DNA from 2 places in the Kitasatospora sp. NPDC096077 genome. Region 1 is predicted to be linked to the other one. Evidence: riboswitches for the same ligand, from Rfam matches in the RefSeq annotation. Region 1 holds a riboswitch; the other holds the start of a gene.
The links. A riboswitch is a leader RNA that binds a small molecule or an ion and turns the genes downstream of it on or off. The one in region 1 is predicted to bind magnesium.

Region 1 (11,006 bases):
GGGCCCCACAGCACACCGTCGAGGGTGTGGATCTCGGCGATCCCCCCGCCCGGCACCCTGGTCAGCCTGATCTCCATCGTCCCGTCGTTGGTGGTGGTCGAGACCGACTCCGTGCCCGGACGCCAGGCCGACAGCGCGTCGCCGAGGAGCAGGAGGAAGAGCCGGAAGGCCTCCCGGTCCAGTTCGTCCAGGTCACTGAGCAGCACCTCACCGCGGGTGGCCAGCCGGGCACGGACCGCCGCCGTCTGCTCGGCCTGCTTGCGGGCCAGTTCGGCCAGGTAGGCCTTGGCCTCGCTGCGGTCCTGCACCGCCCGGGCCCGGCCGCGCCGCTCGTACGAGCCGGTGCGCCGCAGTTGCGGACTGATCCGCACGCCCGGGGCGTCGGACCAGGAGGTGGTGGCCGGAACGGACTCGCCCTCGCGTTCCGCCAGGTCCGCCTGATCGATCGTCAGATGCCGGGTCGAGTACAGGCCGAACGCCGAGCGCCACAGGCGGTGCCGGGCGTCGTCGTCCGGCGCCTCGGCGAACCAGCGCGCGAGTTCCCGGAAGTCCGCCGACCGGTCCGATCGGCCCGCCCGGCGTTCGTTCAACACCTGGACGACACCGAGTAGTTGGGGAATCGCCTGGCGAGCGGCGGAGCGCAGCAGCTTGGCCTGGGAGGTACGCCCCGGCACACTGAGGAACCAGGCCCGCAGGCCGTCCCAGCGGCCGAGCCAGCGCTGCTCCGCCGCGACCAGTGCCTCGACCGCCACGTCCGGGGCGGCATCGGCGGCCTCGCGTTCGGCGGCCACCCGCAGCAGCGGCCCGATCCGTCCCTCCTGCCGCGTACCGAGGTCCTCCAGCAGTCGCGCGATCTCGGCGCCCCTGGTCACCAGGTCCTCGATGAACCGCTCCAGGTAGTCGATCAGCCGCTGTTTGTAGGCGAGGAACACCTCGACCTCGGCCTCGTGCAGGTCGACCGTCCGCTGGAGCGAGTTCATGAAGGCGCGCGCGTTCTCGGCCAGCCCCGAGAAGCGGTCCACCAGGGCGAGCATCGCGAGATGTGTCACGGCCGGGTCCGGTGTGTCCCGGTCGGCCAGCACCAGCAGGGCCCGCAGCTGCACGACGATGTCGGCGAGGGCGACCGCCTGCAACTCGCCGCGTCGGCCGAGCGCTTCGTCGTACGCGCCCAGCGCCTCCTCGGCGGCCTCGCCCTCACGGGTCAGCTGGTAGATGTGCCGGGACCGGTAGAAGTCCTCCAGCGCCGTGACCCGGCCGGTGTCCGGATCGGCCCGCAGATTCCCCCACTTGGCCAGCCGTTCCAGCGCGGTGGCCACCGCCTCCAACGGCGGCCGCCCCTCCGGCGCGAGGCCCAGGTGGACGTCCTCGGGACGCAGATGGACGGTGAACTCCTGCTTGGCCCGGACGAACACCCCCATCACCTGCCGGTAGAGCTCCGAGTGGTCGGCGATGAGATGCGCGAACGGCCGGTACCGCCCGTCGGAACGGCCCGGGTCGCCGACCTGTGGGCTCGAGCTCGGGTCGTCGGCGCTGGTCATGGGCGTCATTGTGCCGGAGGTCGGTATCCAGGCGAACCAGTTCATCGAATCCGGGACGACTTCGGCGAGGATTTGCCGGGGGCGCGGCGGGGTGGGGTAATGGGATGGCCGGTGCTTGAGGGTGTGGCGAGAGACCCGGGAGCGTGCGATGAGCGGTGGTCCGGAACCGATCAGTGCCGAGGGGCTGCGGGCGGTGCGCGAGGAGTTGGCGCAGCTGCGGACGGAGCGGGGGGAGGTGGCCGCGACCCTGCGGGGGGAGGATCCGGTGGGGGACCGGGCGGACGCGGCGGACGAGTTGCAGCGGGCGTCGGAGGTGACCCGGCTGGACCGGCGGATCGTCGAGCTGGAGGGGCGGCTGCGGGAGGCCGAGGTGGCTGGGGCGCCGTCGACGGACGTGATCGGGGTGGGCTCGACCGTCAAGGTGCGGTTCGGGGACGGCGAGGAGGAGACCGTCGAGATCTCCGAGCTGGCCGAGGAACGGGAGTTGACCCTGGTGACGTACGACAGTCCGCTCGGGAAGGCGCTGTTGGGCCGGCACGCCGGGGAGCGGGTGACCTACGAGACGCCGGGCGGCGCGGCGAGCGCGGTCGTGCTGGCGGTGGGTGACGCCGCTTAGGAGACGGGACGGCGTGGGGCGGCGCGGCGGAGCAGGTCGGCGGTCCGGACGGTGCTGCGAGAGGATTCCTCCGTACGAATCGAATGTACGAACCGAACCGACCGGACCACACCGAGGAGCCGACCGCCATGGGCCGAGTGACCGTGAGCCGCCGGGTGCTGCGGCTGCGCCAGGGCGTGCCCGCGCACCGACCCGACACCCTGGCCGCCGAGGAGCCGATGGAGATCCGGGTCGGCGGCCGCCCGCTCACGGTGACCATGCGCACCCCCGGCAACGACTTCGACCTGGCGGTCGGCTTCCTGGCCGGCGAGGGCGTGCTGCACGCCGCCGACCACCTGGCCGGGATCCGCTACTGCGCCGGGGCCACCGCCGACGGCGGCAACACCTACAACGTGGTGGACGTGGCGCTCGCCGCCGGGGTGCCCGCCCCGGACGCCTCGCTGGAGCGCAACTTCTACACCACCTCCTCCTGCGGCCTGTGCGGCAAGGCCAGCCTGGACGCGGTGCGCGCCACCGCGCCGTGGAGCGTCGCCGAGGACGGGCTGCGGGTCACCCCGGAGCTGCTGTCCGCGCTGCCCGAGCGGCTGCGCGCCGCCCAGAAGGTCTTCGACCGCACCGGTGGCCTGCACGCGGCCGGACTGTTCGACGCCGAGGGGCGGCTGCTCTGCCTGCGGGAGGACGTGGGGCGGCACAACGCGGTGGACAAGGTGGTCGGCCACGCGCTGCGCGAGGGGCTGCTCCCGGCGCGCGGCACGGTGCTGATGGTCAGCGGCCGGGCCTCCTTCGAGCTGGTCCAGAAGGCCGTGATGGCGGGCATCCCGCTGCTCGCCGCCGTCTCCGCGCCGTCCTCGCTGGCGGCGGAACTGGCCGAGGAAAGCGGGCTGACCCTGGTCGGCTTCCTGCGCGGCGACTCGATGAACGTGTACACCCGTCCGGACCGGATCGAGACCACCAGGACGGAGGACCCGACGGACCCGTTGGAGGACCCGACGGACGACCGGCTCACGGCCGCTCGACGCGCGGGGGCCGACGGCCCGGCGTAGCGTCGACCGGGACCCCAGCAGGACCCGTGCGCGGAAGGCGAGTGCCGTGACCACCTCCGACGACGACGTCGACAAGACCGCCGCCCCGCAGCCGGAGCCGCGACCGGAGGCCGTGGGCCCCTCCCCCGACGGGGCGCCGCAGTTCGCGCCGTACACTCACCCGGCCGCGGGCTGGGGCGCCGCCAAGAGCGTCACCCGCTTCCTGCTGCGCGAGGGCGCCTACGTCGACGGCCCGCGGGCGGTCATGCGGATGAACCACGAGAACACCGGTTTCGACTGCCCGGGGTGCGCCTGGCCGGACGACACCAAGGGCCTGCACCTGGACATCTGCGAGAACGGCATCAAGCACGTCACCTGGGAGATGACCCGCAAGCGGGTCGGCCGGGAGTTCTTCGCCGCCCACTCGGTGACCGAGCTGTCCGGCTGGAGCGACTTCGCGCTGGAGGACCAGGGCCGGCTGACCGAGCCGATGAGCTACGACCCGGAGACCGACCACTACGTCCCGATCGGCTGGCAGGCGGCGTTCGAGCTGGTCGGCCGCACCCTGCGCGGCCTGGACGACCCGAACCGGGCCGCGTTCTACACCTCCGGCCGGCTCGGCAACGAGGCGACCTTCCTGTACCAGCTGCTGGCCCGCGAGCTGGGCACCAACAACCTGCCGGACTGCTCCAACATGTGCCACGAGGCCAGCGGTCGGGCGCTCCAGGCGGCGCTGGGCACCGGGAAGGGTACGGCCGACCTCAAGGACTGGGAGGTCACCGACGCGCTGTTCGTCCTGGGCGTCAACGCGGCCTCCAACGCGCCCCGGATGCTCACCTCGCTCGCCGAGGCGTACCGGCGGGGCGCGCAGATCGTGCACATCAACCCGCTGATCGAGGCGGCCTCCCGGCGGACGATCATCCCGCACGACTTCACCGACATGGCGCTGAACAGGTCCACCCGGACCGGCACGTTGAACCTCCAGGTGCGGATCGGCGGCGACATGGCGCTGCTGCGCGGGATGGCGAAGGCGGTCCTGGAGCAGTCCGCGACCGACCGCAAGGCGCTGGACCGGCTGTTCATCGAGCGCCACACCGCCGGCTTCGCCGCCTACCGCGACGTCTGCGCGGCCACGCCCTGGTCGGAGATCGAGCGCCAGAGCGGGCTGAGCCGGGCCGAGATCCTGGAGGCGGCCCGGGTCTACCGGGAGGCGGACCGCTCGATCTTCAGCTGGTGCCTGGGCGTCACCCAGCACGAGCACGGCGTGGACACCGTCCGGGAGATCGTCAACCTCCTGCTGCTGCGCGGCAATCTGGGCCGCGAGGGCGCCGGGCCGTCCCCGGTGCGCGGGCACAGCAACGTCCAGGGCAACCGCACCTGCGGGATCGACCACCGGCCCACCGACGCCTTCCTGGACCGGCTCGGCGCGGTCTGCCGGTTCGACCCGCCGCGCGCCCACGGCCTGGACACGGTCGGCACGATCGAGGCGATGCGGCGCGGCGAGGTGACGGTGTTCGTCGGCATGGGCGGCAACTTCGCGCTCGCCGCGCCGGACACCCCGTACACCCAGGAGGCCCTGCGCGCCTGCGAGTTGACCGTGCAGGTGAGCACCAAACTGAACCGCAGCCACCTGGTGCACGGCCGCCGGGCGCTGATCCTGCCGTGCCTGGGCCGGACCGAGAAGGACCACCGGCGCGCCGGGGTGCAGTCCACCTCGGTCGAGGACTCGATGAGCATGGTGCACCTGTCGGTCGGGATGAAGCGCCCGGCCTCGCCGCACCTGCTCTCCGAGCCCGCGATCGTCGCCGGGATGGCCCGCGCGGCGCTGCCGGACAGCGCCACCCCGTGGGAGTGGTACGTCGAGGACTACGACCGGATCCGCGACACCATGGCCGAAGTGCTGGACGGCTTCGAGGACTTCAACCGCCGGGTGCGGCTGCCGCTGGGCTTCCGGATCAAGCAGCCGGCCCGCGAACTGGTCTTCCTCACCCGCACCGGCAAGGCGGAGTTCTCCGCCGCCCCGCTGCCCGACGTCGTCCCCGAACCGGGCACCCTGGCGCTGGGCACGATGCGCTCGCACGACCAGTGGAACACCACCATCTACTCGGACGACGACCGTTACCGGGGCGTGAAGAACCTGCGGACGCTGGTCTTCCTGAACCGGGAGGACATGCGCGAGCGCGGCATCGCCGAGTTCGACCCGGTGGACGTCACCAGCACCGCCCGGGACGGCTCCACCCGCTCGGTGCACGGCTACCTGGCGATCCCGTACGACATCCCGCGCGGCTGCGCGGCCGGGTACATGCCGGAGCTGAACGTGCTGTGCGCGATCGGGGACCACAGCACCCAGAGCGACCAGCCGATCATGAAGCACCTGAAGGTGACGGTGACCAGGTCGTGAACAGCCGCCCCTGACACGCTAGTCCGCCGGCTGGGGCGTCCAGCGGTGCAGGCCCTTGCGGTCGTAGTAGCGGGTCATCCCGAAGCCGAAGGCCAGGGCCAGCACCACCCCGACCGCGATCATGGTCCAGCCGCGGGCCAGCCCGGCGTCCGAGCGGGCGTCGAAGAAGAGGATCGCCCGGATGCCGTCGCTCAGCTGGCGCATCGGCTCGAAGACGCCGAGGAAGCGGTAGAAGCCGGGCACCGCCTGCAGCGGCACGGTCGCCCCGGAGGAGGGCAGGGCCAGCGCGATGAAGACGAACATGGACACCAGCTGCCCGATCCCGCCGAACGCGGCGTTGATCGCCTGCACTCCGAGGCCGACGGCCAGGCTGGCGCAGTAGGCGAACAGCCACAGCAGCGCCTGGTGCGGGGCGTCCATGCCGAGGACGCCGGCCGTGCAGAGCAGCACCAGGGAGGTGGTGACCAGCATGATCCCGGCGGTCATCAGCATCTTGAGCAGCAGGGTCTGGGTGCGGCTGATCGGGACGGTGGGGCGGCGGGTGTGCCAGGGGCCGATCTCGCTGTCGCTGTAGCCCAGGGCGCCGTCGACGCCGTTGTGGATGATGTTGCCGCCGATGAAGCCGGTCAGGACGGCCAGCAGGGTGTAGTAGAAGGCGCTGAGGCCGAGGCCGCTGTGGCTGCCGATCGGGTGGCCGACCTGGGTGGCCACGGCGAACGGGTCGGCGAGCAGCAGCCGGGCGGTGGCACCGGTGTCGGGGGTCGGGGCGCCTTGGGCCTGGGCCTTCGGCGCCGGTACGGCGGCGAGGAGCTGCGCTCCGGCCGCGACCGAGGCCTGGTGGGCGGCGTTCTGGGCGATCTGGGCGGCCATCGAGGAGCCGAGGCTGCCCAGGCCGGGGTTGGTGAGGACGGTGAGGGTGGGGCGCCCGGTGGCACCGCCGGTGACCAGCCGGCCGACGGCGGCGGTGAAGTCGGCGGGGACGAGCAGCGCGCCGTAGACCTTGCCGGAGGCGAGCAGGTCACGGGCACCGGCCTCGTCGGTCTGCCGCCAGTCCACGGTGTCGCCGGGGGTACCGGCGATCACGGCCCTGGTCAGCTCGGTGCCGAAGCCGACCGGCCGGCCGGGCGGGGGCGGGCCCTGGTCCGCGTTCACCAGGGCGATCGGCAGCCGGTGCAGGTGCCCGGTCGGGTTGACGATGCCGCCCAGGTAGAGCAGCGAGAGCAGCACGGCCACCAGGGCGCACAGGATGCCCGGGAAGAGCCAGAGCTTGGGCTTCCGGGCGAGGGTCAGCGCCCTGGCCTGCGGGGGAACCTGCCGGGGAGCCTCCTGGGAGCCTGCGGTCGCCATGCCATCCCTCGGGTTCGGGCACGGGCGGATGCCGTGCGCTGCCGGTACGGCCGGTGCGGTGCCGCCGTCACGGCGGGAAGTCGTTCCGTGGTCACACGCCGGTCAAACCCGCGTCACCCGGGCGGGTGTCACGCGCGGAGAAAGGTAAAGGTTCTACCAAGTACGCAAGTAACGCTCTTCGCCGGGGCTATGCTTTTCGAGGTTTGAAGAAGGCACCTCGTTCGGTGAGGCTTCTTCACGGACACAGGCCACTGATCCGACGACGTCGAGAGACGCCCAGGGTTAGGACAGATCTTCCCGACCTAAGGGTTGATCCGAAGTGGCTTCCGGCCCAAGCGGGTTGGACACGCCGTGGAGTGCCAAAGCTCTGACGAGTTGGGGTGAACCGGTCGCCGTTCCGCGCGCCGGTGAACTCCTTGCCGCGTCGATGACACGCACCACGGGGTGCGTCGACCGGGAGGAGGCGAGAGACATGGATTGCAGTAGTCCGGGCCACAGTTGCCCCTGCCCCCGCTTGTCCTCGTACACCTCCGGCACGCGGTAACAACCTTCCCTGCGCGTTGACCTGACGACGCATCAGCACACAGCACCAGCACCACGCACGCGGCTTCGCCGTGCCCGCGCCCGTCCGCCCGGGCCGACGCCGCCGCGCGCCGATGCGTCGTGCCCGCACGCAGGGGGAATTGCTGCCGCGCGTCCCCAACCACCCCTCCTGCCAGGGGTACCCGGGAGGAACGCCATGACCACCAACTCGACCCTCGACTCCAAGATCCCCGCACAGCGCACCGCCGTGCTGGACGACGCCCACGTGGGCGACATCAAAGGTGCGCTCGGCACCATCAAGCTCGATGACAACGCACCGCGCGAGGGACTGAGCGCGAGACTCAAGACCCTGATGGCGATCGTCGGCCCCGGCCTGATCGTCATGGTCGGCGACAACGACGCCGGCGCCTTCTCCACCTACGGCCAGGCCGGTCAGAACTACGGCACCCAGCTGCTGTGGACGCTGGCCCTGCTGATCCCGGTGCTGTACGTCAACCAGGAGATGGTGCTGCGCCTGGGCGCCGTCACCGGCGTCGGGCACGCCCGGCTGATCCTGGAGCGCTTCGGCAAGTTCTGGGGCGCGTTCAGCGTCATCGACCTCTTCCTGCTGAACGCCCTCACCCTGGTCACCGAGTTCATCGGCGTGACACTCGCGGCCGGGTACCTGGGCCTGCCGAAGGTCGCCTCCGTCATCCTGGCGGCAGCGGTCATCATCGCCTCGGCCTTCACCGGCTCCTTCCGGCGCTTCGAGCGGGTCGCGGTGACGCTGTGTGTCGGCTCGCTGCTGCTGGTGCCGATCTACTTCATGGTCCACCCGAAGACCTCGCAGATGGCCCACGACTTCGTGGTCCCGCAGATGCCGGGCGGCTCGGGTGAGCTCGCCACCGTCATGCTGCTGATCGTCTCCATCGTCGGCACCACCGTCGCCCCGTGGCAGCTGTTCTTCCAGCAGTCGTACGTCATCGACAAGCGGATCACCCCGCGCTTCATGAAGTACGAGAAGGCCGACCTGTGGATCGGCATCGCCATCGTGATCATCGGCGCCGCCGCCATGATGGGCTTCTGCGCCGCCGCCTTCTCGGGCACCGACGGCTTCGGCCAGTTCTCCGACGCGGGCGCCATCGCCAAGGGCCTGGAGGACAAGGCCGGCCACGTGGTCGGCGTGCTGTTCGCGATCGCCCTGCTGGACGCCTCGATCATCGGCGCCTTCGCCGTCTCGCTCTCCACCGCCTACGCCATCGGCGACGTCTTCGGCATCAAGCACTCGCTGCACCGCGGGGTCAAGGGCGCCAAGGGCTTCTACGGCATCTACGCCGGCGTGGTCGTGGTGGCCGCCGCCATCACCCTGCTGTCCACCGACTACGCCCAGGGTCTGATGACCCAGTTCGTCCAGGTGCTGGCCGGTGTGCTGCTGCCCTCCGCCACCGTCTTCCTGCTGCTGCTCTGCAACGACAAGGCCGTGCTCGGCCCCTGGCGCAACGGTCCCAAGACCAACGCCTTCACCTCCGCGGTGGTCGGCATCCTGGTCATGCTGTCGCTCATCCTCACCGCCTCGGTGGTGTGGCCGGACATCAGCTCGGACGCGCTGCTCTGGATCATGGCCGGCTGCGGTGTGGCCGGGGTCCTGGTCGCCGGGTACTTCTTCACCTTCGGCCGCAAGGGCACCAAGGAGGACCCGATCGACCGCACCGACCGGGAGAACTGGCGGATGCCCCCGCTGGAGACCCTGGAGAAGCCGGTCATGTCCACCGCCCGCAAGATCGGCATGGGCGCCCTGCGCTCCTACCTGCTGATCGCGATGATCATGGTCATCATCAAGGTCGTCCAGACCGCCCTGAACCACTGATCCGAACGCCGGGGGCGGCGCCCGTCACCACCGCCGCCGCCCCCGGCCCCACCCCGGAACCCTCGACCGCCCCACCCCGGGGAAGGAAGGCAGTACGGCCATGCGCACCACCCTGATCCACGAACTCCCGTTCCAGCAGCCCACGTTCCACCGCTGCCCGAACATCCGGCTCGCCCTGCACGACGGCGTCGAGCGCGCCTACCGCCTCGACGACCCCGGCTCCTGCCCCTACTCGGGCACCGCCAACAGCCCGGCCTCCGCGTACGAGCCCCGCGTCCACCTGGCGTATCTGCTGGCCCGGCAGGGCCACCGCCCGGACTGGCTCGCCCGCTTCGCGGACCTCCCGCCGGCCGCCGCGCACCGCCTCGCCCTCGCCGCCGCCCAGCACCGGGCCGCCACCGCGAGTGCCGCCGCGAGTGTCGCCGCGCCCGCCGCCTGAGTCCTCCGCCAGCTGAGCTTTCAGCAACTCCCGCGCGTATCAGCGCACTTGTCCGTGTTTCCTGGCCCTGTCACGGAGGTGACCTGCCATGTCCATCGTTGCCGCTTTCCAGCCCACCCTCCCGTCCACCGATCGCGGCCGACTGCGCGCCGCCCTCGCCGCGGTGGGTCGACGCCTGGCGGCCAGCCCGCTGGACCACACCGTGCTGCAGGCCGCCGCGCTGCCGACCGGCGGCCGCCGGACCGCGCTGCGGGCCGACTGGCGCACGGTGACCGCGCCGGACGGCACCACCCGGCTGGAAGCCTCCTGGCACGCCGGGCGCTGAGCCCACCCCCACCCCCACCCCCCGACCCCGTTCGCCGTACCGCCGTACCCGCCGCACCGCCGTAGTCGCGGTGCCGGCCGTCCGCGCCGTACCAGCCGTACTCGCCGAAGGAGCATCGCCATGGCCGTGCGCTACCCCAGGCTCGACGCCATCTTCTCGGACCACGCCGCCGCGTCCGCCGCCGCCCGTCGCCCCGGACCCGCCCCGAAGCCCACCGCCGTCACCGCCACCGCCACCCTCCCGGACCCCGGCCTGGTGGTGGACCCCGAGCAGCGCACCGTCACCGTCGACGGCCAGTCGCTCAACCTGCCGTTCCTGGAGTTCGAACTGCTCGCCCACCTGGTCGGCAACCCCCTGCGGGTGCACTCCCGCCGCCAGCTGATGGAGAACGTCTGGGGCCGCCCGGACACCGGCGACACCCGCACCATCGCCACCCACATCGCCCGGATCCGCCGCAAGCTCGGCCCCGGCCACCGGGACGCGATCGCCACCGTCCGGCAGATCGGCTACAAGTACGACCCCCGACTGGTCCGCGCCGCCTGAACCACCGCGGCGGACCGGAGACGACCAAGCGCAGAACAAGGAGGACACCCCCGTGATCAGAACCGCCCTGCCCCGCACCTGGTCCCTGCCCTGGACCGGCCGAACGACGGCGCTGAGCGGCGTCCTCCTGTTGCTCGCCGTCGAGGGCCTCGCCGTCGGCGTCGCCCCCGCCCCGCTGCGGCTGTTCCTCTCCGGCGTGCTCATCGGCGCCTCGGTGGTGGGCCTGCTGCTCGCCCTGCTGCTGGCGCACAGCCGGCAGCGGGCGGGCCGGTCGGTCGCCGAGCGGGTCGCCGCCGGCGAGGACGACGCCCAGTGGTTCAGCGCCCGCTCGCTGGAGGGCTTCCCGATGGAGCAGGTCCGTCCGCTGCTGCTGGCCCCCGACGCCC
Region 2 (11,006 bases), on a different contig from region 1:
GTCCGGCTCTCCGGAGCGTTGGAGGAGAATGGCCTGCTGGCGCTCGGCGGTGACGACACCGGCCTGCTGTACGCCGCCATGCCCTCCTTCGCCACCCTGGAGGAAGAGCGCCGGCAGGGCCTCGCCGAACGGCACCGGGCACTGTGCGGGCCGTGGGCGCCCGTCCTGGACGCGTACGCGGTGGGCCTGTACGACGGGCTGAGCCTGCTCGCCGAACTGGCCGCCCGCCGCTCGCTGGCCCCGGACGGGCTGGCGCGGGCCGCGCGGGGGCTGCTGCCCGCCGAGGGCCGCCCGGTCCACCTCGCCCGGGCCGAGGGCCTCGGCTTCGCAGTCCTGCGCTGAGCGCGCCCCGCTCGCCACGCGCTTCTCGGCTGTCGGAACGCCGCGACAAAACCCTTCCATCTGGAAATACTTTCCCCTACGGTCTCCCCACACACCCGCAGGGTCGTCCCGGAGAGAGAGCACCATGGCCGACACACCCGCGCCCCAGCCCGACGGCATCGAGAGCTACGGCTACCGACAGGAACTCCGCCGTTCCCTGACCTTCACCGACCTGCTCGTCTACGGGCTGGTCTTCATGGTGCCGATCGCGCCCTTCGGCATCTTCGGCGGCGTCTTCCAGGGCTCCGGCGGCATGGTCGCCCTGGCCTACGTCCTCGGCATGGTGGCGATGATGTTCACCGCCCTGTCGTACGCCCAGATGTCGCGGGCCTTCCCGATGGCCGGCTCGGTCTACACCTACGCCGGGCGCGGCATCGCGGCCCCGGTCGGCTTCCTGTCCGGCTGGATGATCCTGCTCGACTACGTGCTGGTGCCCGGCCTGCTGTACCTGATCGCGGGCGTCGCGATGAACTCCCTGGTGCCGTCCGTCCCGGTCTGGCTCTGGCTGATCGGCTTCGTGCTGCTCAACACCGCGGTCAACTACCTGGGCATCGAGACCACCTCCAAGGTCAACAAGGCGATGCTGATCGGCGAACTCGTCGTGCTGGCCCTGTTCGTGGTGGTCGGGGTGATCGCCCTCGCCGCCGGCAAGGGCCGGGGCTTCGACCTCACCCCGCTCTACAACGCCCACACCTTCTCCTGGAGCCTGGTCTTCGGGGCGGTCTCGGTCGCGGTGCTCAGCTTCCTCGGCTTCGACGGGATCTCCACCCTCTCCGAGGAGAACCGGGATTCCACCAAGGCGATCGGCCGGTCGATGGTGGCCGCGCTGCTGCTGGCGGGCACGCTGTTCATCGTGCAGACCTGGGTGGCCTCGCTGCTGGTGTCCGACCCGGACGCCCTGATCCGGGACGGCGATCCGAACGGCACCGCCTTCTACGACGCGGCCCGGACCGCCGCCGGCGGCTGGCTCGCCACGCTCACCGCCGCCTCCACCGCCGTGGCCTGGGGCTTCGCCAACTCCCTGGTCGCCCAGGCGGCCACCTCGCGGCTGCTGTACGCGATGGCCCGGGACCGCCAACTGCCCGCCTTCCTGGCCAGGATCCACCCCACCCGCCGGGTGCCGGTCAACGCCACCCTGCTGACCGCCGGGATCTCCCTGGTGCTCGGGCTCTACACGGCCTCCCGCAAGGACGGCATCACCCTGCTCAGCACCCTGGTCAACTTCGGGGCGCTGACCACCTTCCTGGTCCTGCACGTGGCGGTGGTCGTCCACTACCTGGTCCGGCAGCGCAGCAGGGACTACTGGCGGCACCTGATCGCCCCCGCGATCGGCTTCGCGATCCTCGGGTACGTCGTCGTCAACGCCAATATCGCGGCCCAGCGGCTGGGCTTCGTCTGGCTGCTGATCGGCGCGGTCGTGCTGACCGGGCTGATGGCGACCGGCCGCCGGCCCCGACTCGCCGTCACCGAGACCGAGACCGGCACCGGCACCGAGACCGACACCGTGCCCACCGTGGAAACCACTCCGGAGGAGAGCAAGTGAGCCTGCCCGAGACCGTCGTTCAGCTGTTCCCGACCCCCGAGGACTACGCCTACACCTTCGGCGGCCGCGCCCCGCTGCTGACCGTCCGGCCCGGCGCCGTCGTCGAGTTGAGCACCGAGGACTGCTTCGGCGGCAAGGTGCGCGGCACCGGCGACCTGCCCAGCCAGGTGTGCGTCTTCCCCTACCTCAACCCGGTCACCGGCCCGATCGCGGTGGCCGGCGCCGAGCCCGGCGACCTGCTCGCGGTGCACTTCGTGGAGATCACCCCGGCCCGCGACCACGGCATCTCCAGCACCTTCCCGCACTTCGGCGCACTGACCGCGACCCACAGCACGGCGATGCTGCACCAGCCGCTGGAGGAACGGGTCTGGGTCTACGACCTGGACGTCGAGGCCGGCCTCTGCCGGTTCCGGGCCCGGCACGGCGGGTTCACGGTCGACCTGCCGCTGGACCCGATGCACGGCACGGTCGGCGTCGCCCCGGCGGCCGGGGAGGTGCTGGCCTCGATCACCCCGGGCGCCCACGGCGGCAACCTGGACACCCCGGAGCTGCGGGCCGGCACCACGGCGTACTTCGGCGTCAACGTCGAGGGCGGCCTGCTCGCCATCGGCGACGGCCACGCCCGCCAGGGCGAGGGGGAGGTCTGCGGGACGGCGGTGGAGGCGGCGATGCGCACCACCGTGATCGTCGACCTGGTCAAGGGCGGCGGACCGGCCTGGCCCCGGCTGGAGAACGACGACTTCCTGATCAGCACCGGCTCCGCCCGCCCGCTGGAGGACGCCTTCCGGATCAGCCAGCACGACCTGGTCGGCTGGACCGGCGGCCTGCTCGGCCTGGACCAGCTGGACGCCTACCAGCTGGTCAGCCAGGCCGGCCTGGCCCCGGCCGCGAACGTCTGCGACACCAACTACACGATGGTCGCCAAGCTGCCCAAGCGGGTGCTGGGCCGGACCCGCGCCTACGACGGCCTGCACGACCGGCTGCGCGAGAGCGCGGCGGCGTACCTGCGGCACCGCTAGACGCCGACCCGCCGACCGCCACCCCACCGTTACGGGTACGGCGCGCAGGCCAGCAGGTACGGCAGCGCCGGCAGCGTCGACACCACCAGGCCCCAGGCCAGTCGACGCCGCCGGTCGCCGCCCGGCCGGGCCAGTCGGCGCACCCGGTCCAGCACCCCGGTGGAGGCGACTCCGAACGCGTCCCCGGGAGCAGTCCCGGGAGCGACCCCCGGAGTCGCTCCGGAGGTCGCCAACGCGCAGAGCGCCGAGGCCAGTTCACTCCGGGACACCGACCGCAGCGCCGCATCGTCCGCCGCCATCTCCAACAGCAGCGCCACCTCCGAGCGCCCCAGCCGGGCCAGCGGCAGCGGGCCCAGCAGCAGCGCGAAGGTGTCGGCGGGCAGCCGGAACAGGTGGTGGCGGCCGCGCAGGTGCCCGTGCTCGTGGGCGACGGCCGCGGCCAACTGCCGGTCGTCCAGCAGCCGCAGCGCCCCGCGCGACAGCACCACCCGGGAGCGCCGCCCGGGCAGGCAGTAGACGGTCGGCCGGGCGTGCTCCAGCACCAGCGCGCCCCAGCGCCGGTCCCGTACCGCGACCAGGTCCAGCACCGCCCGGTGCCGCCGCCGGGCCCGTCCGGCCCGGGCGCCGACCGCTGCCAGTACGGCGGTGAGCGCCGCGCCGACGGCGGCCAGCAGCCACCAGTCGTGGGTGTGCGGCACGACCGGCCCGAGCCGGTCGGTGTGGGGGAGCAGGCCGAGCAGCCCGGTCGGCTCGTGCGCGGCGGGGTCGAACGCGTGGTGCGCCGCGAGCACCAGGGCGACGGTGAAGGAGGCCATCAGGGCCAGCCAGAGCGCCGCGCCGAGCGCCGGCCGGGCCTGCAGCCGGGCCCGGAGGCGGGCGGAGCCGACCAGCCGGCGGGGCAGCAGCACGCCGGTCACGGCCAGGTGGAGGCCGAGCAGGGCGAGCGTCACTCGGCGTCCCGGGCCTTCACCTGTTCGAGGGCGGCGAGCAGTGCGGACGCCTCGTCCCCGCTGATCCGGTCGACGAACCGGAGCAGCGCGCCGGCCCGGTCGGGGGTGGTCTCCAGCGCCTGGTGCATCAGCTCGGCGGTGTACGCCTCCCGGGTGCAGGTCGGCTCGTACACCCAGGCGCGGCCGACCTTGTCCCGGCGCAGCCAGCCCTTGGTGTGCAGGATGTCGGCGACGGTGGTCACGGTGGTGTACGCCACCGCCCGCTGCCGCTGGAGGTCGTCGACCACCTCGCGCACGGTGGCCGGCCGGCCCCAGGACCAGAGCCGGTCCATGATCTCGGCCTCGAGATCGCCGAAACCCCGTAGCACCGCCCTCGTCTCCCTCACCGAACCGGTCGCCGGCGCCCTTCGCCCGCTGGAACGCGGCCCATGGTACGGCGAGCGCCGGGCGCCCGCCTCCGGGTGACGGAGACGGGCGCCCACGGGATCCGGGAGGTGCCCGGGTGGTGCTCGGGTCGTGCTCAGCAGGTGTCGAAGGTGCTCGCCCGGTGACCGGAGCAGGTGCTCGGGTCGGAGTGGGCGCTCAGGACAGCCGCCGCGCGAGCGGCACCCTGGAGCGGGTGAACAGCGCCGCGAGCAGCCCCGCCACCACCGGCAGCACCAGCACCACCAGCAGCAGTTCCCCCCACGGCGCGCTGAGGATCATCGGCTTCGACCCGAACCCGCTGGCCCGGGACTTCAGCAGCCCGACCGCCGGGACGAAGCCGTTGGCCGCCCCCAGCAGCGCCCCGAGCAGGGCGATCAGCCCGCACTGGAGGCCCGCCATGGTCCGGCGGATCCGCGGCGGGGCGCCGACGGCGGCCAGGGTGGCCTGGTCCTGCCGGGAGTCGGCGGCGGCGAGTCCGGTGGCGATCCCGGCGGCGCCGAGCACCACCAGCGCGGCGAAGCCGCTGAGCGCGAGGGTGAGCGCGTCGCCCTTGGACTGGTAGCCGCGCTCGACGTCCAGCTCGGAGTAGTGGTCCAGCTGGGCGGCGACGGCCGCGGCCCGCTGCTGCGCCTTGCGGTCGGGCGGGGTGGCCGGGCGCCAGACCGCGCCCTGGGGCGCCGAGGCGAGACCGAGCTTGGCCAGCGCGGAGGCGGGCATCAGCCCCTGGGCGAAGCGGGCGGCGTTCGGGTTGTCGACCAGCACCGCGTCCACCGGGACCTCCTGGAGGTCGGGCTTGGGGATCTGCCCGGGCTGCAGCGGCGCGCCGCCGCCCCCGCGCAGCATCAGCACGGCCTTGCCGTCGGCGCCGACCAGGGTGCGGTCGAAGACCAGCAACTTCCCGGCGGCCAGCGCCTGTTCGGCCGCCGGATCGCGGAGGTCGAACAGGTTGTGCAGCAGGGTGGCGTCGCCGGTGGCCAGGTGCGGCGGTGCGCTGAGCGTGTGCCAGTCGACCGGGCCCTTGAGCTGGACGGCGCTGGAGCAGTTGTCGCAGAACTTGTAGACCACCTGGCCGATGTCGGCGCGCTGGCCGAGCCCGGTCAGCTCCTGCTCCACCGCGGCCGGCAGCTCGGCGGCCTGCGGACCGTCCCGGTGGCTGGTCAACTGCACGGCGCCGTAAGGAGCTTGCGGCCGGTAGTCACGCCGGTTCTCGGCGTCGGTGCTGGTGCTGTACACCCCGATGGCGACCGCCCCGGCGACCGCGGCCATCACCGCGGCGACGGCGGGCGCGGTGCGCGAGCGGTTGCGGGCGGAGTCCCGCAGCGCCAGCCGGGGGCCGAGCGGCAGCCGTCCGGCGAACCGGCCGAACAGCGCGACCAGCACCGGGGTGCAGGCCAGCAGCCCGAGTTCGGCGGCGACCGAGCCGCCGAGCACGATCAGCGTGCGGGCGTCGTAGGTACTGACCACGGTGCGCCCGTGGCTCACCGCGCCGGCGCCGTACATCGCGATCGCGCCGCCGCCGAGGATCAGCACCACGCCGGCCACGGTGACCAGGCGGCTGGGCGCCCGGACGGTGTCCCGCCCGGTGAGCCCGGCGGTGACGCTGCGCCGGGCGGCCTGCCAGGCCGGCAGCGCGGCGGCGAGCAGGGCGGTGCACAGGCCGACCCCGGCGATGGCCAGCAGGTCCAGCGGGGGAAGGGCGAAGTGTCCGAAGCGCGCGCCGCCGACCTCCTCGACCACCGGCTGGAGCACGGCGACCACGGCGGTGCCGGCGACCACGCCGACGGCTGCCCCGGCCAGGCCGAGCACCAGCCCGCCGCCGAGCACCACCGCGCCGATGTGGCCGCGCCGGCCGCCCGCGGCGCCGAGCAGGGCGAGCTGGCGGCGGGAGCGGCGGGCGCCGACCGCGAAGGCGGGCCCGGCGAGCAGGGCGACCTCCAGCAGGCCCATCCCGGTCACGGTGGCGACCACGACCTTGGTGCTGTTGCCGTCGGCGGGGTCGTGGAAGACGGTGGAGTCCCGGTAGTAGGGGACAGCCCGCTCCGCCGGCGGGTCGAGCGCGACCGAGCGCGCGGTGAGGGTGTAGCCGTGGGCGTTGAACAGCTGGACCCGGGCCCAGTCGAGGGCGACCCCGCCCGGCAGGTGCACCAGCCAGGATCCGTGCCCGCCCTGGGCCTGCTTGGCGCCGGGGTCCGCGGGGTCCGCGGCGGCGGCCAGCTGGTCGAGCAACTCGCCCGGCCTGGCGACGAGTTCGACCTTGCCGAGGTCGTCCGGGTGCTCCACCACACCGGTGATGGTGAAGGTGGTGCGCTCCAGCCCCTGGACGGTGGTGGTGCCGCCGAGCGGGAGCCCGGAGTGGTCCAGGAAGGCCTGGGTGGCGGCCAGTTCGTGCGGGGCGCCGGGGGCGCGGCCCTTGACCAGGTTCAGCCGGCCGTGCCAGACCGGGTCGCCGAGGTCGGCCTCGGTGGTGAGGGTGCGGACCAGTCCCTCGGGCGAGGTCGCGCCGGTCTCCGGTCCGCTCCGGACCGGGGTGAGCGTGCTGCCGGGCGGCAGCAGCGAGCCGACCAGGGTGGCCGGATCGGTGCTCGCGCCCTTCAGCTGCTCGGGCGTGGGCTGCTGTCCGGGCCGGGGCTGGGCGACGAAGGCACCGTCCTCGGCGACCGGGGCCTGTTCGACGGTCTGGCCCGGGCTGAGCGCGGTGACCAGGGCGTCCGCGCGGCCGACCACCCGCTCGACCCGTTCGCCCGGGGTCAGCTGCCCGCTGCGGTGGACCACGTCGGCGCCGGTGACCCCGAGGACGGGCAGCGCGATCATGGCCAGGATCAGGGCGCTGCGCCCCTTGGCCCGCAGCGCGTCGCGCCGGGCGATCCGCAGCGCGACCTTCCACGCTCCGATCCTCATCGGGCCGCCCCGTCCAGGTGGTTGGGCCGGTGGACGGCGGCCGGGCAGCCGCCGGAGCGGCGTCCGACGCTCTCCGAGGCGACCGCGCCGTCCCGCAGGTGGATCACCCGGTCCGCCCAACTGGCGTGCGCGGCCTCGTGGGTGACCATCATGGCGGCCGCCCCGGCGTCGCAGCGGGCGCGCAGCACGGCGAGCACGGCGTCGCCGGTGGCGGAGTCGAGCGCGCCGGTGGGTTCGTCGGCGAGGACGAGTCGGCGCTCGCCGATCAGGGCGCGGGCGATGGCGACGCGCTGCTGCTGGCCACCGGACATGTCGTCGGGGAAGCGGTCGGCGAGCTCACCGATGCCGAGCTCCTCCAGGGCGGCGAGGGCCTCGCGGCGGGCGGTGCGGCCGGAGACGCCGTCGAGCTCGCGCGGCAGGGCGATGTTCTCGGCGGCGGTGAGCGCCGGGATCAGGTTGTAGTCCTGGAAGACGTACCCGACGGAGCGTCGCCGCAGGTCGGCGAGCTTGCCCTTGCCGAGGCCGCCGAGCGCGACGCCCTCGACCAGCACCTGGCCCTCGCTGGGCAGGTCCAGCCCGCCGGCCAGGGTGAGCAGGGTCGACTTGCCGGAGCCGGACGGGCCCATCACGGCGACGAACTCGCCCGCGTGGACGGTCAGGTCGACCCCGCGCAGGGCGTTCACCTCGGCGGCGCCGCGGCCGTGCACCCGGGAGACCCCGGCCAGCTGCAGGACGGGCGCGGGCCGGCTCGGATCGATGTGGGACACAGTTCCCCCTCGTGAGCTGTTCAGCTGCATATGTCGGTGAACTATATATGCCGCCAGGGGATGCACAAGCCGTCCCGGATTCGGTCAAGGTTCTACAAAGGTGTCGACGATCAGCCGAAAAGGTGACATGGGGCGGCCGCGCCGGGGCTATGCTTTTCGAGGTTTGAAAAGGCACCTCGTTCGGTGAGGCGTCTTCACGGACACAGGCCACTGACCCGACGACGTCGAGAGACGCCCAGGTTCAGGACAGGTCTTCCCGAGTTAAGGGTTGACCCCAAGTGGCTTCCGGCCGATCCGGCTGGACACGCCGTGGAGTGCCAAAGCTCTGACGAGTTGGGGTGGACCGGTCTCCTGCGACCGGTGTGCTCCTTGCCGTGTCGTGATGCGGCGCACAGACGGTGCGCCCCCGACCGGGAGGAGGCGAGAGACATGGACTGTGATAGTCCGGGCCACAGTAGCCCCTACCCCCGCATGCTCTCGAACACCTCCGGCACGCGGTAACAACCTTCCCTGCGCGTTCACCCAGGCCTTCGTCGTGCGCTCAACCATGCCCCGACGCAAGCCGCCTGACGCACCGTCATGCCCGCACGGCCGCCGCCGCTCAGCGTCGCCGTACGGAGCGGACGTCGTGTGCGTCCACATGCGCCCGCAGGGAGGATCGCTGCTGCGTGCCCCCTGTCGCCCCCTCCAGGAAGGGGGCAGGGAGGCCCCGCCATGACCAACGTGATGCTGGACCCGAAGGTTCCCGCCGCTCCCGCCGCGACCCGCTCCGCCGTCCTCGACGACGCCCACGTGGGCGACATCAAGGGCGCGCTCGGCACCATCAAGCTCGACGACTCCGCCCCCCGCGGACTCTCCGCCCGGCTCAAGACCCTGCTGGCGATCGTCGGCCCCGGCCTGATCGTGATGGTCGGCGACAACGACGCCGGCGCCTTCTCCACCTACGGCCAGGCCGGCCAGAACTACGGCACCCAGCTGCTGTGGACGCTGGCCCTGCTGATCCCGGTGCTGTACGTCAACCAGGAGATGGTGCTGCGCCTGGGCGCCGTCACCGGCGTCGGCCACGCCCGGCTGATCCTGGAGCGCTTCGGCAAGTTCTGGGGCGCCTTCAGCGTCATCGACCTCTTCCTGCTGAACGCCCTCACCCTGGTCACCGAGTTCATCGGCGTGACACTCGCGGCCGGGTACCTCGGCCTGCCGAAGGTCGCCTCCGTCATCCTGGCGGCGGCGATCATCATCGCCTCGGCCTTCACCGGCTCCTTCCAGCGCTTCGAGCGGGTCGCCATCGCGCTCTGCGTCGGCTCGCTGCTGCTGGTGCCGATCTACTTCATGGTCCACCCGAAGACCTCGCAGATGGCCCACGACTTCGTGGTCCCGCAGATGCCGGGCGGCTCCGGCCAGCTCGCCGCCGTGATGCTGGTCATCGTCTCGATCGTCGGCACCACCGTCGCCCCGTGGCAGCTGTTCTTCCAGCAGTCGTACGTCATCGACAAGCGGATCACCCCGCGTTTCATGAAGTACGAGAAGGTCGACCTGTGGATCGGCATCGCCATCGTGATCATCGGCGCCGCCGCGATGATCGGCTTCACCGCCGCGGCCTTCGCGGGCACCGACGGCTTCGGCCAGTTCTCCGACGCGGCCGCCGTGGCCAAGGGCCTGGAGGACAAGGCCGGCCACCTGGTGGGCGTGCTGTTCGCGATCGCCCTGCTGGACGCCTCGATCATCGGCGCCTTCGCGGTCTCGCTCTCCACCGCCTACGCCATCGGCGACGTCTTCGGCATCAAGCACTCGCTGCACCGCGGGGTCAAGGGCGCCAAGGGCTTCTACGCGGTCTACGCGGGCCTGGTGGTGGTCGCCGCGGCGATCACCCTGCTGTCCACCGACTACCTCCAGGGTCTGATGACCCAGTTCGTCCAGGTGCTGGCCGGTGTGCTGCTGCCCTCCGCCACCGTCTTCCTGCTGCTGCTCTGCAACGACAAGGCCGTGCTCGGCCCCTGGCGCAACGGTCCCAAGACCAACGCCTTCACCTCCGCGGTGGTCGGCGTGCTGGTGATGCTGTCGCTGATCCTGACCGCCGCCGTGGTCTGGCCGGACATCAGCTCGGACGCGATCCTGTGGATCATGACCGGTTGCGGTGTGGCGGGCGTGCTGGTCGCCGGGTACTTCTTCGTGGCCGGCCGCACCGGCACCAAGGAGGACCCGATCGACCGCACCGACCGGGAGAACTGGCGGATGCCCCCGCTGGAGACCCTGGAGCGGCCGGTCATGTCCACCGCCCGCAAGGTCGGCATGGGCGCCCTGCGCGCCTACCTGCTGATCGCGATGATCATGGTCATCATCAAGGTCGTCCAGACCGCGCTGAACCACTGAGTCGCCGAGCGACTCCCGTACGGACGGGCGGTGGGCAGCGGCTCACCGCCCGTCCGTTCCCTTTCCGTGTCCGTTTCCCCGTGAAGGAGGTGCCGTCGTGCACACCCTGACCACCGTCGAGTTCCTGGTCCGGCTCGCCACCGGCGTCGCCTGCGGCGCGCTGATCGGCGTCGAGCGCCAGTGGCGGGCCCGGATGGCCGGCCTGCGCACCAACGCCCTGGTGGCGGCCGGCGCCACCCTGTTCGTGCTGTACAGCGAGGCGGTCGGCGACACCGGCAGCCCCACCCGGGTCGCCTCCTACGTCGTCTCCGGCATCGGCTTCCTCGGCGGTGGCGTCATCCTGCGCGACGGCGCCGGCGTCCGCGGCCTCAACACCGCCGCCACGCTGTGGTGTTCGGCCGCCGTCGGAGTGCTCGCCGCCTCCGGCAAGCTGGAACTGGCGGCCATGGGCACGCTCGCCGTGCTCGCCGTCCACGTCGTGCTGCGCCCGGCCGGCCGACTGCTCGACCGGGCCCCGCAGGCCGGCAGCGACCCGGACTCCACCAGCCGGGCCACCGTCCACCTGGAGTGCGACCGCAAGTCCGAGACCCACATCCGCGCCCTGCTGCTCCAGGCCCTGGCCGGCTCCGGCCTCTCGCCCACCGGCCTGCGC

Region 2: another riboswitch for magnesium. It lies ahead of ABTZ03_RS17815 (NRAMP family divalent metal transporter); the one in region 1 lies ahead of ABTZ03_RS14510 (NRAMP family divalent metal transporter).

Annotation. Positions count from the first base shown of each region.
Region 1 covers NZ_JBEOSV010000012.1:102,185-113,190, forward strand. The annotation lists gene ABTZ03_RS14485 (TIGR02677 family protein) at 1-1,538, opposite strand, end outside; gene ABTZ03_RS14490 (GreA/GreB family elongation factor) at 1,687-2,154, shown strand; gene fdhD (formate dehydrogenase accessory sulfurtransferase FdhD) at 2,283-3,197, shown strand; gene ABTZ03_RS14500 (FdhF/YdeP family oxidoreductase) at 3,310-5,577, shown strand; gene ABTZ03_RS14505 (YhgE/Pip domain-containing protein) at 5,596-6,924, opposite strand; M-box (ykoK) riboswitch at 7,134-7,311, shown strand; gene ABTZ03_RS14510 (NRAMP family divalent metal transporter) at 7,664-9,313, shown strand; gene ABTZ03_RS14515 (hypothetical protein) at 9,414-9,752, shown strand; gene ABTZ03_RS14520 (hypothetical protein) at 9,841-10,077, shown strand; gene ABTZ03_RS14525 (winged helix-turn-helix domain-containing protein) at 10,198-10,620, shown strand; gene ABTZ03_RS14530 (hypothetical protein) at 10,673-11,006, shown strand, end outside.
Region 2 covers NZ_JBEOSV010000018.1:21,073-32,078, reverse strand. The annotation lists gene ABTZ03_RS17850 (substrate-binding domain-containing protein) at 1-342, shown strand, start outside; gene ABTZ03_RS17845 (APC family permease) at 467-1,924, shown strand; gene ABTZ03_RS17840 (acetamidase/formamidase family protein) at 1,921-2,943, shown strand; gene ABTZ03_RS17835 (M56 family metallopeptidase) at 2,973-3,893, opposite strand; gene ABTZ03_RS17830 (BlaI/MecI/CopY family transcriptional regulator) at 3,890-4,225, opposite strand; gene ABTZ03_RS17825 (FtsX-like permease family protein) at 4,476-7,217, opposite strand; gene ABTZ03_RS17820 (ABC transporter ATP-binding protein) at 7,214-8,014, opposite strand; M-box (ykoK) riboswitch at 8,153-8,329, shown strand; gene ABTZ03_RS17815 (NRAMP family divalent metal transporter) at 8,699-10,354, shown strand; gene ABTZ03_RS17810 (MgtC/SapB family protein) at 10,452-11,006, shown strand, end outside.